One region of the Cohnella algarum genome, then DNA from elsewhere that is predicted to be linked to it. Evidence: predicted binding sites of a transcription regulator. Region 1 holds the regulator's gene; each other region holds the start of a gene.
The links. The regulator Rex, encoded in region 1, represses fermentation and respiration genes when NADH is low (regulators of the CRP and FNR family bind a similar motif). The targets are predictions, from matches to a motif close to TTGTGAAATATTTCACAA.
Positions count from the first base shown of each region.

Region 2: nadA (quinolinate synthase NadA) is a predicted target of Rex. The motif match lies at 1,491-1,508, and genes of this name have one in related genera.
Region 3: JW799_RS06005 (DUF1641 domain-containing protein) is a predicted target of Rex. The motif match lies at 1,756-1,773, and genes of this name have one in related genera.

Region 1 covers NZ_JAFHKM010000002.1:5,383,513-5,388,918, reverse strand. Annotated here, with positions in the region: gene dinG (ATP-dependent DNA helicase DinG) at 1-2,651, shown strand, start outside; gene JW799_RS24280 (redox-sensing transcriptional repressor Rex) at 2,688-3,350, shown strand; gene JW799_RS24275 (amidohydrolase) at 3,347-4,651, shown strand; gene JW799_RS24270 (cell wall elongation regulator TseB-like domain-containing protein) at 4,648-5,184, shown strand; gene JW799_RS24265 (hypothetical protein) at 5,385-5,406, shown strand, end outside.
Region 2 covers NZ_JAFHKM010000002.1:1,787,615-1,793,020, reverse strand. Annotated here, with positions in the region: partial or broken gene nadB (L-aspartate oxidase) at 1-494, opposite strand, end outside; gene nadA (quinolinate synthase NadA) at 530-1,468, opposite strand; gene csaA (chaperone CsaA) at 1,704-2,036, shown strand; gene ftsH (ATP-dependent zinc metalloprotease FtsH) at 2,112-4,112, opposite strand; gene hpt (hypoxanthine phosphoribosyltransferase) at 4,213-4,752, opposite strand; gene tilS (tRNA lysidine(34) synthetase TilS) at 4,816-5,406, opposite strand, start outside.
Region 3 covers NZ_JAFHKM010000002.1:1,335,720-1,341,125, reverse strand. Annotated here, with positions in the region: gene JW799_RS06015 (MDR family MFS transporter) at 1-897, shown strand, start outside; gene JW799_RS06010 (TetR/AcrR family transcriptional regulator) at 920-1,516, shown strand; gene JW799_RS06005 (DUF1641 domain-containing protein) at 1,865-2,311, shown strand; gene JW799_RS06000 (NAD(P)/FAD-dependent oxidoreductase) at 2,347-3,528, shown strand; partial or broken gene JW799_RS28355 (cyclic nucleotide-binding domain-containing protein) at 3,664-3,828, shown strand; gene JW799_RS05990 (DUF1284 domain-containing protein) at 4,105-4,539, opposite strand; gene JW799_RS05985 (antibiotic biosynthesis monooxygenase family protein) at 4,618-4,959, opposite strand; gene JW799_RS05980 (carbohydrate ABC transporter permease) at 5,378-5,406, opposite strand, start outside.

The DNA.
Region 1 (5,406 bases):
TCGTGCCGCTGCTCGAGGATGCGGTATTGGTCGCGCACAACGTCGGCTTCGACGCCGCTTTTTTGCAAGCCGCTCTCGATCGATGCGGCTATTTGCCTTTTTCCGGAAGAATGCTCGACACGCTCGACCTGGCCAAAATCGCTTTCCCCACGATGCCTTCGTACCGGCTTTCCGCGTTGACGCTTCAACTGGAATTGAATCACGATCGCCCCCATCAAGCGGACAGCGACGCTTCGGCTACGGCGGACTTGTTCGTGCGCTGCCTGGAACGGTTGAAGTCGATTCCGCTTCTGACGCTGCAAAGGGTGGCCGCGCTGTTCGATCGCGAGCAAAGCGATACCGGCTGGCTGCTGGCCGAAATCGCCGCCGCGAGGGAGGCCGTTTTCGCCCCGGACGAACAAGAGTACGAATATTACCGGCAATTCGCGCTTCGCGTAAAGGATTGGCTCGACGACGAAACGGGAAAAGCCGAACCGGAGTCCGAAAATGCGGAGCGGGCGACCGGCCTTGCCGAGGAAGCGGGCTTTGCCGGATTTTTGGAAGCGATTCAGGGCAAGCTTCGCGAACTGCTGCCGACTTACGAGCCCAGAACCGGCCAGGAAATCATGTTCGGGCAAGTGCTGGACGCCTTGGAAAAAGACGCCCACCTGCTCGTCGAGGCGGGAACCGGCACCGGAAAATCGCTCGGATATTTGATTCCTGCTCTCTATTATGGATTGAAAGAATCAAAAAAAATCATGGTCAGCACCCATACGATCCAATTGCAGGAGCAGCTGCGCCAACGGGATTTGCCGCTTTTGCAGCAGGTGCTTCCGGTGCCGTTCAAGGCGGCCGTCTTCAAGGGCCGAAGCAATTATTTATGCCTGCGCAAATTCGAACAGCAGCTGCAAATTCCCGAATACGCCATGAGCAAGGAAGAAGCGGTCGTCCGCGCTCAGATGACGGTCTGGCTGGCGGATACCGAACGCGGCGAGGCGGAGGAGCTGAATTTGAACGGCCGCGCGAAAGACGAGTGGACCGCAGTCGCGAGCGACGCGGATTCCTGCCTGAATCGAAGCTGCCCGTGGTTTCGCAAATGCTTTTACCACCGGTCGCGCAACGAGGCCGGCAAAGCGGATTTGATCATTACGAATCACGCGATGCTGTTTACCGACCTGCGCGCGGAAAACCGGCTTCTCCCCGCGTACAGCCAGCTGATCGTGGACGAGGCCCATCATCTGGAGGAAGTGGCGAGCCACCATCTCGGCCAGAAAACGGCTTACGGCTCGCTGCAAAATCCGTTATACCGGCTCATGAAGGACGCCCGGACGGGATTGCTCCCGCAGCTGATCGGGCAGCTCGCTTCCGATCCGGACAAAGACGCCCAAGCCTGGACGGAAAAACTGGAAGAGGCCGTTCCGAAAATTCAGGACATTCGCGAAAGCTGGGAGCGCTGGACGGATCGCCTGTTTGCCATGCTGGCGAAGCTTTCGGCCTCCGACGAGACGGGAAGCTTGTCGTACCGGATCAAGCCGGATCAGCTCCCCGACGAGTGGGAGGCGGCCCAGACCGACGGCCGCAATGTCATTCAGCTGCTGTCGGATTTGATCAAACCGCTCGAAAAAATGCTCCCGGACATTCGGGAACGGGCGGACGAGCTTCCGCTCCAAAGCCTGCTCACCGACCTGAACGGCGCGGTCAAGGATTTGGCGGCCGTGAAGGCGGAGCTGCAATCGTTCGTCACGCTTGCGGATCCGGATTTCGTATACTGGCTTGAAGGGCAAACGCAATACCGCAGCCGGTCCGTCTCGATGTACGGCGTTCCGGCCGACGTCAGCGGAAAGTTGAAGGAATACATTTTCGACCGCAAATCGAGCGTCGTGATGACTTCCGCCACGCTGACCGTCGACAAATCGTTTCATTACGTCACCGAGCAGCTCGGCTTGACGCAAGCGGACAAAGCCGGAAAGCTGATGACGGCCCAGCTTCCGTCCCCGTTCAACTACCGGGAGCAATCGCTCGTGCTCATTCCCCGCGATTTTCCGAACATCCGGGGGCGCGACGGGGAGGATCGGTTCACCGAGGCGCTGATCGGTTCGCTGGCGGACGTCGCCCGCGCGACGGGCGGCCGCATGCTCGTTCTTTTCACTTCGTACCGGATGCTTAAAGCGGTGCACGGCCCGCTGAAGGATCTGCTGGCTCCCGCCGGCATCGAAGTGCTCGGGCAAGGGATCGACGGCAGCAGCCGCAGCGGCCTGACCCGGCAGTTCCGGGAGCAGCCCTCGTCCGTGCTGCTGGGCACGAGCAGCTTCTGGGAGGGCGTCGACATCCCGGGAGACGCGCTGACGTGCCTCGCGATCGTAAGGCTCCCCTTCCAGCCGCCGAACCATCCGGTAGCCGAGGCCAAATCGGAGCGCCTGGCGGCCGAACGGAAAAATCCGTTCATGAAGCTGTCGCTGCCCCAGGCGGTCATCCGGTTCAAGCAAGGGTTCGGCCGTCTCGTCCGGACGACCAGCGACAAAGGCATTGTCATCCTGTACGATACGCGCGTGCTGGAAACGAATTACGGCAAGCACTTTTTATATTCGCTGCCCGGGCCGAAAATGGAGCATTTGCCGGCCTCCGGGCTTGTCGGGCGAATCCGCGATTGGCTCGGGCAGGCGCACGAATAGCGGTCATTCTATCATAAGCAGACAGGGGGGAATCGGATGAAGCAGGATAAAATTTCCGAAGTCGTCGTCCGGCGCTTGCCGATCTACTTGCGCTATTTGGACGAACTGCACAGAAGCGACGTTCAGACGGTGTCGTCGCAGGATTTGGGCGAAAAGCTGGACCTCAATCCGGCCCAAATTCGCAAAGACCTCGCTTATTTCGGCGACTTCGGCCGCAAGGGAGTCGGGTATAACGTTCCATATTTGATCGAAAAAATCCGCCACATTTTGAAGCTCGACCGGCCGCTTTTCGTCGCCCTTGTCGGAACGGGCAATCTCGGACGGGCGCTTTGCAATTACAATATGTATTTGAAAGAAAACATGAAAATCACCGCCGTTTTCGACCGCGAGCCTTCGCAAATCGGAAAGACGATCAACAATTTGACGATTCTCCCGATGGAAAAATTAAACGAAACCGTCAAGGAGAAAAATATTACGATCGGCATCATTACGGTGCCGGCGTCCGAGGCGCAAAACGTCGCCGACCAGTTCGTCGCCGCCGGCATCCGGGGCATCCTCAATTTCGCCCCGACCGTCATTCGCACGCCGCCCGACACGCGGCTGCATCAGTCCGATTTTACCGCGGATCTGTTCAGCCTGGCATATTACATGAACCGCGACGAAGAAAATCAAACCGATGAGGGGAATCGTGAACCATGAAACGTTGGCTGATCGAGAACGCCATTTTGATTACGATGGATCCGCAGCGGCCGGTCGTGAACGGCTGGATGGCGGTCGAAGGAACCGCGATCGCGGCGATCGGCGACGGAGCCGCGCCGGAGGAGGAAAAACGGACGGCGGAAGAGACGATCGACGGACGCGGCCATCTTTTTATGCCCGGTCTCATCAACACGCACGGCCACGCGGCGATGACGCTGCTTCGAGGGCTCGCGGACGACCTGAATTTGCAGGACTGGCTGCAAAATCATATGTGGCCGATGGAAGCGAAATTCACGGGCGACGACGTTTACTGGGGCACTTCGCTGGCCGCGGCGGAAATGATTTTGAGCGGCACGACGACGTTCGTGGACATGTACGACCACATGGACCGGGTGGCGGAAGTCGTCAGGGATTCCGGGCTGCGGGCTAGTCTTACGCGGGGCGTGATCGGACTGTGCCCTCCCGACGTTCAGCAGGCCAAGCTGGACAACGCCGTCGGGTTCGCCAAAGATTGGCACGGAGAAGCGGACGGCCGGATTCAGGTGATGATGTCTCCGCATGCGCCATATACCTGCCCGCCGGATTACATTGAAAAGATCGTCGCCGCCGCTCACGAACTCGGACTTCCGCTACATACGCACATGTCCGAGACCGAAGCGGAAGTCGAGCAAAACGTCCGCGACTACGGCGTTCGTCCGGTCGAGCATCTGGACCGTCTCGGCCTGTTTTCGCGGCCTGCTCTCGTCGCCCACGCCGTGCATCTGACCGACGAGGAAATCGCGCTGCTCGCTAATCGCAACGTGGCGGTGTCGCACAACCCGGTAAGCAATTTGAAGCTGGCCAGCGGCGTCGCCCGCGTTCCGGAGCTGCTGCGGGCCGGGGTGACGGTATCGCTCGGCACCGACGGGGCCGCAAGCAACAACAATCTCGACCTTTTCGAAGAGATCCGGATGGCCGCGCTTCTTCACAAAGGCGTCTCGAAGGTGCCGACGGTCGTTCCCGCCGCGGAGGCGCTTCGCCTTGGCACGTCGTACGGCGCGAAGGCGATCGGGCTCGAAGGGGTAACGGGCATGCTGAAGCCGGGACTTAAAGCGGATTTCATCGCCGTATCCATCGAAAAGGCTCACTTCGTTCCGGCTACCGATTACGTTTCCCATCTCGTTTACGCCGCTTCCGGCGCCGACGTCGCCCATATGTGGGTGGACGGCCGCCAGCTGATGCGCAATCGGGAGCTGCTCACGCTCGACGTCGAACGGATTCGCCGCGAGGCGCAGCGCTGCTTCGAAAGGCTGCGTGCGTGACGGTGAGCCGCAGCGACCATTACCGGAGATCGGCCCGGATCTCGCCGCTTCGCTGGATCGTGCTGACCGTAAGCTTCGTTCTCCTGCTCCTGCTTCTGCTCGTGATGACGGTCCGCAACGCCGATGCCGATTACCGCAGGGACGAGGCGGAAGCGATCGAACTCGCCAAAACGGAAGCGGGCCTGACTTCGATCGATTCGGCCGTCAAGCATGTTTGGGAGGAAACGGTTTGGGTCGTCATCGGCAAGGACGCGGAAGGCGTCGCCCGGATCGTATGGGTGCGGGAGTCGGGGGCGGCGAACGATGCCCTGGCCAACGGCTTGTCGCAGGACCAGGCCGAGCAGCGGTTCGCTTCCGAGCGTCCCGGCGCGAAAATCGTCCGCATCCTTCCCGGCTGGTTTCAGGATCGGCCGGCTTGGGAAATCCGTTATGTTGCCGATCCGGAGACGGAACGGCAGGCGATCGATTTTTACGCGTTCGAGGACGGTGCCAAGCTGAAAACGTACGAACTGCCGGGCCGCACGGCCGGTTGAAACGTTCCGAACGAAGAAACGCGCCGCACGCAAAGCCTTCAGGCTCTTATCGAGGAGCCCGAAGGCTTTTTTTGCGCGTTCGGCTGGGATCGCTGCCAACGATTAGCTGACGATGAATCTATCGAAATATGATATACTCATTGATGTACAAATGGTATATCCGATGATCATAAAAATAAGAGCAAGGAGGACATTGCGGCATGAAATTGAAAATAGGACCGA
Region 2 (5,406 bases), 3.6 Mb from region 1:
TCCCATACTTCGATCCGGGAATCGGCCCCGACTTTTTCCGCCAGCGCCCGCACGATTTCGAAACCGGTTGCATCCCCGTTGGCGTGCAAAATGCGCCGCTGGCTGTGAGCGCCTTCCTTGGTCAATGCCAGCAGGCCGTTCTCCTCGTCGAAATGCGTTCCGTAGCGAATGAGGTCCTCCACCCCGCGGGGCCCTTCATGGACAAGCACGTCGACCGCTTCCGGATCGCAAAGGCCGACCCCGGCGATCAGCGTATCCTGCCGATGAAATTCGGGCGAATCGTCCTCGGAAATGACGGCGGCGATGCCGCCTTGGGCATACCTCGTGTTGCTGTCAAACAGCGATTTTTTCGTGATCATCAGCACCCGCTTGCCGCTGCGGCTCGCCTGAAGGGCGGCGAACAGGCCCGCAATGCCGGCGCCGATCACGATAACGTCGGTTTTATGCTCGGGCAGCTCGCGCGGATCGAAATCGACTATATAACGTGGAATCATGATCGGAGATCTCCTCATGAAGAAAGTAGCGCATGCTACTTCACTTGCAGCATGCGCATGAGCGACGTTCTGGCTTTTTCGGCTACATCTTCAGGCACGTAAATTTGCGGTTGCATCGTCTCCAGACAGCGGACGACTTTTTTGAGGTTGTTGACCTTCATGTTCGGACAGACGAGGAATTTCGAAGCGAAATGGAACGTTTTGTCCGGACTGTCCAGCCGCAGCTGGTACCCTGTGCCGTCCTCCGTGCCGACGATGAACTCCTTGCAGTCCGATTCCCGGCAATACTTGAGGATGCCGGTCGTGCTTCCGACGTAGTCGGCCATCTCGACGACTTCCGGGCGGCACTCGGGGTGAACGACGAACTGCGCGTTCGGGTACTTCGCCTTCATCTCCACGACGTCCTTGATCGTGAGCATGTCGTGCGTGTTGCAGTAACCTTCCCAGATAATCATGTTTTTGCCGGTTTGCTGCTGCACCCAGTGGCCGAGGTTTTTGTCCGGACACCAGATGATTTCTTCGGCGTCGATCGAGTTGACGACCTTGACCGCGTTCGAGGACGTACAGCAAATGTCCGTTTCGGCCTTGACGTCGGCGGACGAATTGATGTACGTGACGACTTTTGCGTTCGGATGCTTCGCTTTCAGCTCCCGCAGGCCGATCGGGTTGACCATGTCGGCCATCGGGCAGCCGGCGCGTTCGTCGGGCACGAGCACCGTTTTGTTCGGGGCGAGAATTTTGGCGCTCTCCCCCATAAAATGCACGCCGCAAAACACGATGACGTCGGCATCCGTCTCCGCCGCCTTCTGGGCGAGCAGGAACGAATCCCCGCGAAAATCCGCGACTTCCTGTATTTCATCCCGCTGATAATAGTGCGCGAGAATAATGGCGTTGCGCTCTTTTTTCAGTTGCAGCAGCCGTTCGCGCAGCTCGCGGTTTTGCTCCGCTTTGTGTTCCAGGGCCAAGGCTTCCATGGCGGATTCTCCTCGCTTGAATTTGTGAATATAAGCACAAAGTTGTTGTCGATCTTTCATTAGTTTGAACAATTCGCGACATTTTCATGGGTCGCCTCACAAACTGTTCAACAATTAATTTACACTCGGGAAATAGGGCTGTCAATGAAAGTTCGGAAAAAGACGGCGGCCGATTTCAAATCCGCGATCTGCACGGGTATGATAGGATGATTCTATAAAAGGAGGCTTCGTTCATTTGGCTACAATCGATGACTTTTTGACGTTGGATATGCGCATCGGCACCGTCGTCGCGGCGGAAGCTTTCCCCGAAGCCCGGGTCCCGGCGATCAAGCTGCGAATCGACTTCGGGGCGGACATCGGCGTCAAGCGCTCCAGCGCCCAAATTACGGCGCGCTATACGCCGGAAGCGATGATCGGCAAGCAGGTCGTCGCCGTCGTCAACTTTCCTCCGCGCCGGATTGCCGGCTTCGAATCGGAAGTGCTCGTGCTTGGCGGCGTGCCGGAAAAGGGGGACGTCATTTTGCTCCGGCCCGACCAGCCCGTTCCGAACGGGACGCCGATTGCCTGATCGACCGGCATCAAAAAACCTCCGACCCGCGCATTGCGGGGGCCGGAGGTTTTATAATCTGGATGCGATTTCCCGTTATTTCGGTTCTTCGGAACCGTCGTCGTCGCGGGGTTGATCCGGCGCGGGAGGCGTCGCTTCGCCCTCGCGCGTCTGGATGCGGACGCGGACGTTCGCTCCGAGCGCGTCGACGGTCGGCTCGCCCTTGGAATCGTCGGGAGTGCTCCCGCCGCTGTTCGCGCCGCTCAGATCGCCCTTCTCGATCAAGCTCTTGATTTGTTCGAGCTCAAGGGTCTCTTCCTCAAGCAGCGTCTTCGCGAGCAAATGGACTTCCTCGCTTTTCTCCGTGAGAAGCTTCTTCGCCCGGTCGTAACAGCTTTGAATGATCGTTTGCATTTCCTGATCGATCTCGTACGCGATCTTGTCCGAATAGTTCGGCTCGTGTCCGAGATCGCGGCCGAGGAACACTTGGCCCTGGCTTTGGCCGAATTGCATCGGCCCGAGCTTTTCGCTCATGCCGTATTCCATGATCATGCTGCGAACGATGCTGGTCGCCTGCTTGAAGTCGCTGTAGGCGCCGGTGCCGATCTCGCCGATGAAAATTTCTTCGGCGACGCGTCCGGCAAGCAATCCGGTCACTTTATCCAGCAATTCCTGCTTCGTGACGAGCATCCGGTCTTCCTTCGGCAGCATGATGACGTAGCCGCCCGCGCGTCCGCGAGGGATGATCGTCACCTTGTGAACCATATCGGCGTGCTCGAGGAAGTAACCGACGACCGTATGGCCGGATTCGTGGTAGGCCACGATCCGTTTCTCGCGCTCGCTGATGACGCGGCTCTTCTTCTCGGTGCCGACGATGACGCGGTCGATCGCTTCGTCCACGTCGATCATATTGATGTCTTTTTTGTTTTTGCGCGCGGCCAGAAGCGCCGCTTCGTTCAGCAGGTTCTCCAGGTCGGCGCCGGTGAAGCCGGTCGTCCGCTTGGCGATCGTGTCCAGCCGCACGTCCTTGTTCAAAGGCTTGTTGCGGGCATGAACCTTGAGTACGGCCTCGCGGCCTTTGACGTCGGGACGGTCGACCGTGATTTGGCGGTCGAAACGGCCGGGACGCAGCAAGGCCGGGTCCAAAATATCCGGACGGTTCGTCGCCGCGATAATGATGATGCCTTCGTTGGCGCCGAAACCGTCCATCTCGACGAGCAATTGGTTAAGCGTCTGTTCGCGCTCGTCGTGTCCGCCTCCGAGGCCCGCGCCCCGCTGACGGCCGACGGCGTCGATTTCGTCGATGAAGATAATGCAGGGCGCGTTCTTCTTGGCGTTTTCGAACAGGTCGCGAACCCGCGACGCGCCGACGCCGACGAACATTTCCACGAAGTCGGAACCGGAAATGCTGAAGAACGGTACGCCCGCTTCGCCCGCCACCGCGCGGGCGAGAAGCGTTTTACCGGTGCCCGGAGGCCCGTTGAGCAGAACGCCCTTCGGGATTCGCGCTCCGAGAGCCGCGAATTTGCGGGGGTCCTTGAGGAATTCGACGACTTCCACAAGCTCCTGCTTTTCTTCGTCGGCGCCCGCCACGTCCTCGAAGGTGACGCGTTTTTTCTCTTCATTATATAGACGCGCCTTGCTTTTGCCGAAATTCATGACCTTGCCGCCGCCGCCCTGCGCCTGATTGATCAGGAAGAAGAACAGGATGAACATGATCACGAACGGAATGATGGATGTCAGGAACGTAAGCCAGAAGCTTTGACCCCGCATTTCCTTGAATTCGACGATCGCGCCTTTCTCCACGGCCAGGGACGCAAAATTTTGCGCGGCATCCTCGGTATACATCACCCGCCCGGCGAAGGCGTCGCTTCTCCGGTCGGCCGGTTTTTCTTTGTAATGGCCCGTTACCAAATAAGTGCCGTTATCCACTTGCAGCTGCAGGTCCTTGACGTTCCCCTGCTGCACAACGGCCAAAATTTCGTTATACGTAAGTCCTTCCGTCGTCTCGTTCCGGCTGATGAAAAACTGAACGATCCCGACGGTCACCAAAAAAATAAGCAGATAAAAGCCTGTGTTCCGGATGATCCGATTCATCCCTGACCTCCTCTCGACACGCTTACATCATTTTACCATAGCCTGTCTGAGCATCACAACAAATTCGGGCCTGCTCGTCAAGGCGGTCATCAGCGCATCATTAGCTCGAATAAACTTCAGGTTTCAGTATGCCGACGAAAGGCAAATTGCGGTATTTCTCCGCGTAATCCAAACCGTACCCGACCACGAAAGCGTCCGGGATGACGAAGCCCGTATAGTCGGCGTTCAGGTCGACCGTCCTGCGCCCCGGCTTGTCGAAGAGGGCGACGACCCGAACCGACAGGGCGTTGCGGCGCTCGAGAACGTCGATAATGTAGCTGAGCGTCAGGCCGCTGTCGATAATATCCTCGACAATGATGACGTCCCGGCCTTCGACGGAGGTGTCCAGATCCTTGACGATGCGCACCTCTCCGGAAGACCGGGTGGAATTGCCGTAGCTGGAGACGGCCATAAAATCCAGAGCGATCGGGACCGTGATGTTCTTGGCCAGGTCCGCCATAAAAATAAAGGCGCCCTTCAGCACGCAGATTACGAGCGGGTTGCGCCCTTCGTAATCGCGGCTGACGGCGGCGCCCAACTCCTTGACTTTCGCTTGGATCTCTTCCGTGGAATACAGAATTTCTTGAATGTCGTTCTGCAAAGATGGGTCCTCCCGATCCGATTTAATACACGGTATGATAGCATTACTCCGTTCATGTCGCTGTTATTCGCGATTGTCGCGAAGAGATTCGGCCGTGACCCGAACCGTGGCCGCGGTCGCGTCGTTCGGAACGGCATGCCGCGAGCGGCGCAAGCCCGGAATCCACAAAATGCGGCCGTCCGCGTCCGCAAGGAGCGGCACCGAATCCCTTCGCAAACGCGGAACCTTAGCGTCGACGAACATATCTTGCACTTTTTTGGAGCCTTTTAATCCATGGGGCTCCAGCCGATCGCCGGGAAGGCGGCTGCGAATCGTCAGCGGAAATCGCAGATCGGCCGCGTCAAAAAAAGCCTCCCTTCGAAACTCCGCAGGAGAGGTGCTGCTTCCGGTAAACCAGCGAAAACGGAACAGGGTCTCGGCTTCCGGCACGGCCGCATCCGTTCCGGGTCCGGAAACGGAATAGGAAAAGCCGGACGTTAACGCCGGCGCACATCCGATAAAAGCCGATTCGTACTCGCACAAGACCGTCCATCCCCGTCCGAGGTCGATGCGGCAGCCGGTCGTCCGTTCCGAGGAAATCGCGGCGGCGGCCTCTTCCACCCTTTCGAAATCGGCGGGTTCGTTCTCGTTTTCAAGACAGCTTAATATTAATTT
Region 3 (5,406 bases), 4.0 Mb from region 1:
TTTGCGGCTCTTTATTTGAAAAACGTCTCCACCATTACGAGGCCCAAAGTCGATTTGCTCTCGATTTTGCTGTCGACGGTCGGCTTCGGCGGCGTCGTTTACGGCTTCAGCAAGGCGGGCGAAGAATCGTGGTCCGAACCGGTCGTCGGCTGGTGCATCGGCATCGGGTTGCTCGGACTTCTGCTGTTCGTTTGGCGCCAGTTGAAAATGAAAGAACCGATGCTGGATTTGCGCGCGTTCAAGTATCCGATGTTCTCGATCGCGACGATCCTGCTCATCGTCGTCATTATGACGCTGTTTTCGACGATGGCGCTGCTTCCGTTTTTCCTGCAGGGAGCTCTGCTGTACACGGTGTTCAAATCCGGCCTGATCATGCTGCCGGGCGGCGTGGTCAACGGGATTATGTCTCCGATCGCCGGCAAGCTGTTCGACAAGTTCGGTCCGAGATGGCTCGTCATTCCCGGCCTGGTGCTGGTCAGCGCGGCAACCTGGACGTTCAGCGGCATTACCGCTTCGGCCGGCGCGGGCTATGTCATTTTCCTCCATATCGTCATGCTGATCGGGATCTCGCTCGTCATGATGCCTACGCAAACGACGGGATTGAACCAACTTCCGCCCGAGCTCTATCCGCACGGAACCGCGATCCTGAATACGCTCCAGCAGGTGTTCGGGGCGATCGGCATGGCGTTGTTTATGAGCGTTCTGTCCTCCGGGCAGAAGGATTATCTGGCCGAATCGAGCAATCCCCAAGCGCCCGAAGAAGCGGTTCAAAGCTTGGTGGCGGGGCTGCAGGACGCCTTTACGCTCGGCGGCATCTTCGCGATCGCGGCGCTCGTCATCTCTTTCTTCTTGAAGCGGGTGCGGACTGCTCAGGAGCAGGCGAAATCGTTCCATTAATCCGCGAAAGGGAGTGAGAGGAATGTCGCGCAGAGAAAGTACGGAGATGTTGAATGCTGAAATTCTGCGGACGGCCCAATCCCTGTTCAACGATTTTGGCGTCGAGGCCGTCAGCATGCACCAGATCGCCAAAACCGTCGGAATCGGCCAAGGCACGCTTTACCGCCGCTATTCCAACAAAGGCGATCTGTGCAGGTCCCTGATGAAGGACAAGTTCGACCGCTTCATGGAGGAAATCGAAACGTATCTGGAGCGCAGCAAGGAACGTCCCGTCGAGGAGAGGCTCGGGAAAATCATCACGGATTTGATCGTTTTTACGAACCGCGACATGGAATGGGTACGGACGATGCTTTCTTGCGCCAGGCTTGAAGATACGAGAGATCAATTGTTCGAAGCGCCCCCGTTCAAGTTCATCCGGGGGACGATCCGGAAGCTGCTCGCAGAAGCTCAGGACGAGGGGAAGCTCATTCCCCTCGATCCCGAGTTTACGTCCTGCGTGCTGGCCGCTTCGTCCTTGACGCCGGAAATGATGTTTTATTTGCACGAATCGGGCTACAGCTCGGAAGAGATCGCGGAACGATTGTCGCAAACGTTTTTGGCCCCCTTATTTATTCGATGAAATTCGCTCCGTCAAAAACGACGTTCTCCGCCCTTCGGACGACGAGTCGTTTTTACTTGGTGAACAAAATCACATTCTTTTCGTTTTTTTGTAAAAAATCCATTCAAGTTTGTGGCGAAAAGGTGTAGAATAGACACGAAGGTTCGACGTCTGCCCGTGTTTATGCGAAAGACAGGAGGGTGCCGGAACCGAATCGTTTGCAAACTTGACGCAAGAGCGCCGCGTTTTTTCGGTTCTTCATGTGAAATTTGTTACAATGTTCGGTTTCCAGCCCTCGATTTTTGCATTGGCCGACAGGCACGAAGATAGCAACCATACTGACATCCTTGCAAAGGAGGACGCTCCCGTATGTCCGAAACAGCTGTTTCCCAAGAAACGCTTGCCGAGCAAGCCGAAGCGCAACGCCAACCGGTCGATGTATTGGATCAACTGATGAAGCCCGAGGTCCAGGAGTCGTTGACCACCTTGGTGGAAAATCTGCCGAAGCTGGCCGAATTGGTCACGCTCATGACCAAAGCTTACGATTTCGCTCAAGCCGTCGCGACGGACAAAGTGCTGATCAACGATTTCGCGCAAGGAATCGGAGAAATGGCCAAGCCTGTCGTCGACAAGGCGAAAGGCATCGCATCCGCCGCGATCGAAGCGAACGACCGCGCGCAGCAAGATTCCGCAACGATCGGATTGTTCGGATTGCTCAAGCTGCTGAAAGATCCGCAAGTGCAAAAATCGTTCCGCTTCGCGCAAGCTTTCCTCAGCGTGCTCGCCGAACGTCAGCAACAGCAACCGCGCCCGTAAGACAGACCCGAAACGCATAAGAACGGAGGATGGATATGTCGAAACAAATTCTGATTCTGGGCGGAGGGTACGGCGGTTTGCTAGCAGCCCTGACGGCGCGCCAACACCTGAGCGTTGCGGAAGCCCAAATCACGCTTGTGAACCGTTTCTCGACGCACCAAATCATTACCGAGCTTCACCGTCTTGCCGGCGGCACGATCGGAGAGAAAGCCGTCTCCCTGCCGCTTGAAAAACTGCTGAAAAACAAAGGCGTCAACATCGTCGTCGACACGATTTCGGAAATCAAGCCCGACGACAAGAAAGTGACGGGAGCCAGCGGCGCTACGTACAAGTACGACGCGCTCGTCGTGGCGCTCGGCAGCGAAACGGCCTACTTCGGCATCCCGGGTCTTCAAGAGCACAGCTTCGTGCTCAAGTCGGTCAACGACGCGAACCGCATTCGCGCGCACGTCGAAGCCGAACTGGACGCCTACAAGAAAACGGGCGACAAAGCGCACGCGACGTTCGTGGTCGGCGGCGGCGGCCTGACCGGCGTCGAGCTGATCGGCGAGTTCGCCGACAAGCTGCCGGAGCAATGCCGCGCCAAAGGCATCGACTTCAACGACATCAAGCTGTACGTCGTCGAAGCCGCTCCTTCGATCCTGCCGGTATTCCCGCCCGAACTGGTGGCCCGCGCCGTGGAAAGCCTGTCCAAGCGCGGCGTGCAATTCTTGACCGGCGTCGCGATCACGGAAAGAACGCCTTCTTCCGTTTCGCTCAAGGACGGCAGCACGATCGAAACGAATACGCTCGTCTGGACGGGCGGCGTGCAAGGCAATCCGGTCGTCGCCAATTCCGGCCTCGAAGTCAACCGCGGCCGCGCGACCGTCACGGAAACGCTGCAATCGACCTCGCATCCGGACGTGTTCCTGGCGGGCGACTGCGCCGTCGTGTTCCCTGCCGGCAGCGAACGACCGTATCCGCCGACCGCGCAATTGGCATGGCAAATGGGCGAAACGGTCGGCTATAACCTGTCCGCGTACTTCAAAGAAGGCAAAATGGACAGCTTTACGCCGGTATTTTCCGGTACGCTCGGCAGCCTCGGCCGCAAGGACGGCATCGGCACGATCGGCGCGAGTCAAACGCGCCTTAAAGGCCTGCCGGCGACGTTGATGAAGGAAGCGTCCAACATCCGGTACCTGTCGCACATCAACGGCCTGTTCACGCTGGCGTATTAATCGCATACAGCTAACGGAAGAGGGCGCCGAAGGGCGCCCTCTTTCGCTATCGGCGGCGGGACAAAATAACAAAAAACCCTTGGGGGAACCAAGGGCTTCAAAGACGGCTATTTTTTTAAGCCAAGGGGCTGGCCCGTGATTTTGCATAAGGGCGAAACGCTGTTCCGGCAAGGCGAGTCGGGTCCGCTTTACCGTCTTCGGAAAGGCATGCTCAAAAACGTCCGCCTGCACGAGGACGGGACGCCGACGCTCGTCAATCTGATCGTGCCGGGAGAGACGATCCCGCACCATTCGCTGATCAGGGCCTATGTTGGACTTTGTCCAATCAAGGGGGCGGAAAACGGGGAAATCGCGATCTGGAGTGGATTTTATCCAATGAGTCACTTGGGATTTGGGCGAATGCGCCAAAAAGGTCTCGCCAGGTTGGACAAAATCCAGCGAAACCGGAAAAAACGCGAATAAGCCCGTTTTGATTGGAAAAAATCCAACCAAGCTTTCCCCGGCCTTGCGCCATCCCGCCTAATTCCGCGCCATGCTATGTCCCCCCCGCGAAACCCGCCAGAAGGGCAATGCGCGTCACCCGGTCGTCTTTCCCGGCAAAGGGCGCAAGGGCCGGCCGGAGCGAATGTGGGCGACCCCTTCCTGGCACAGGCCTAACGGTTGCCAGGGGCAGTCGTGACAGAACCGATCGATATCCCGGGGCCGGACATGCTCCGTCACCCGGCCGACAATCTCGGTCCAGCTCGCATTCAATCCCGGTCTCAATCCGAGCTTGAGCAAAATGTCCCGATCTTTCCGGTATACGCTTTCGTTATGGCAGTGATTCGGCTGATCGGCCGGAAAAGCCCGGCAGATGTCGTCGGGACCTTCGATGATGGCGATCGGGGTATCGGGATCCGCGCGAAGCGTTTCGTAGACCGAGGTCATGTTGACGCAGAACTCTTCGGAATATCCCTTGCCCCTGAAACCTAGCAGACAGAGAAGATGATGGCCGCGCAGTCTTATCGTCATTTTATCGTTTCCGCTCCTTGACGCGAGCGTCCCTTGCGATTTGCGGGAAGATTCGCAAGAGGCGGCCCGAGCCTTCGTTCATGACGGGGACGATGCCTTCGGCAGCGTGACCGACTTCACTTCGTACATGCTGACGGTCGTGTCGAGCAGATAATCCGGCTTCTCCTGGTTGCGCGAATTGCGGTGTCCTTCGATATGGGCCGGGCTTTTCTCCCATGTTTTCCACGCTTCTTCGGATTCCCAGCGGACGACGACGACGACCTGCTCCTGTTCTTCAACTTTGCGCGCCTTTTTGATCATGACGCTCAAATCGATAAAGCCCGGAATATCGGCCATCGGATGGTCCGGCCTGCCGAAGCGTTCCGCTACCTGACCGGCAAATCCGGCCTTGACGGTAATTGTCCTCATTTGAACCAACATGCGGCTCACTCCTTGCTGTTCATAAGAATAAAGTCGGTATGAAGGCTGCTTTGGTTATCTGGCTGGGGCCGCGGGGGAACGCAGCCCCAGTAATGTCATTCTAGATGAAAATCATTCTCAATGTCAAATGAATCTGGATAAAAAAAGGGGGCCGCCCGAAAGGCTGACCCACCCCTTATGCATCTAAACCCCTGCGTACGGACGCTGCCGCTCCAGTTGAGTCGTAGCAACTCATCTCAACCCGTCAAACGCATAAAGCCGCATGCAATTGAGCAAAAATGACTCATCTTGCCCCCTGCGGCACGGACGCTGCCGCTCCAGTTGAGTCGTGGCTACTCATCTCAACCCGCCTTGCGCGAACAGCCGCTCCTTTTCGCCGATCGGGCAGCGTCTCCTTCCATGCGCGGCCGACGTCCGCTTATCCTTTGACGGCGCCGGCGACGACGC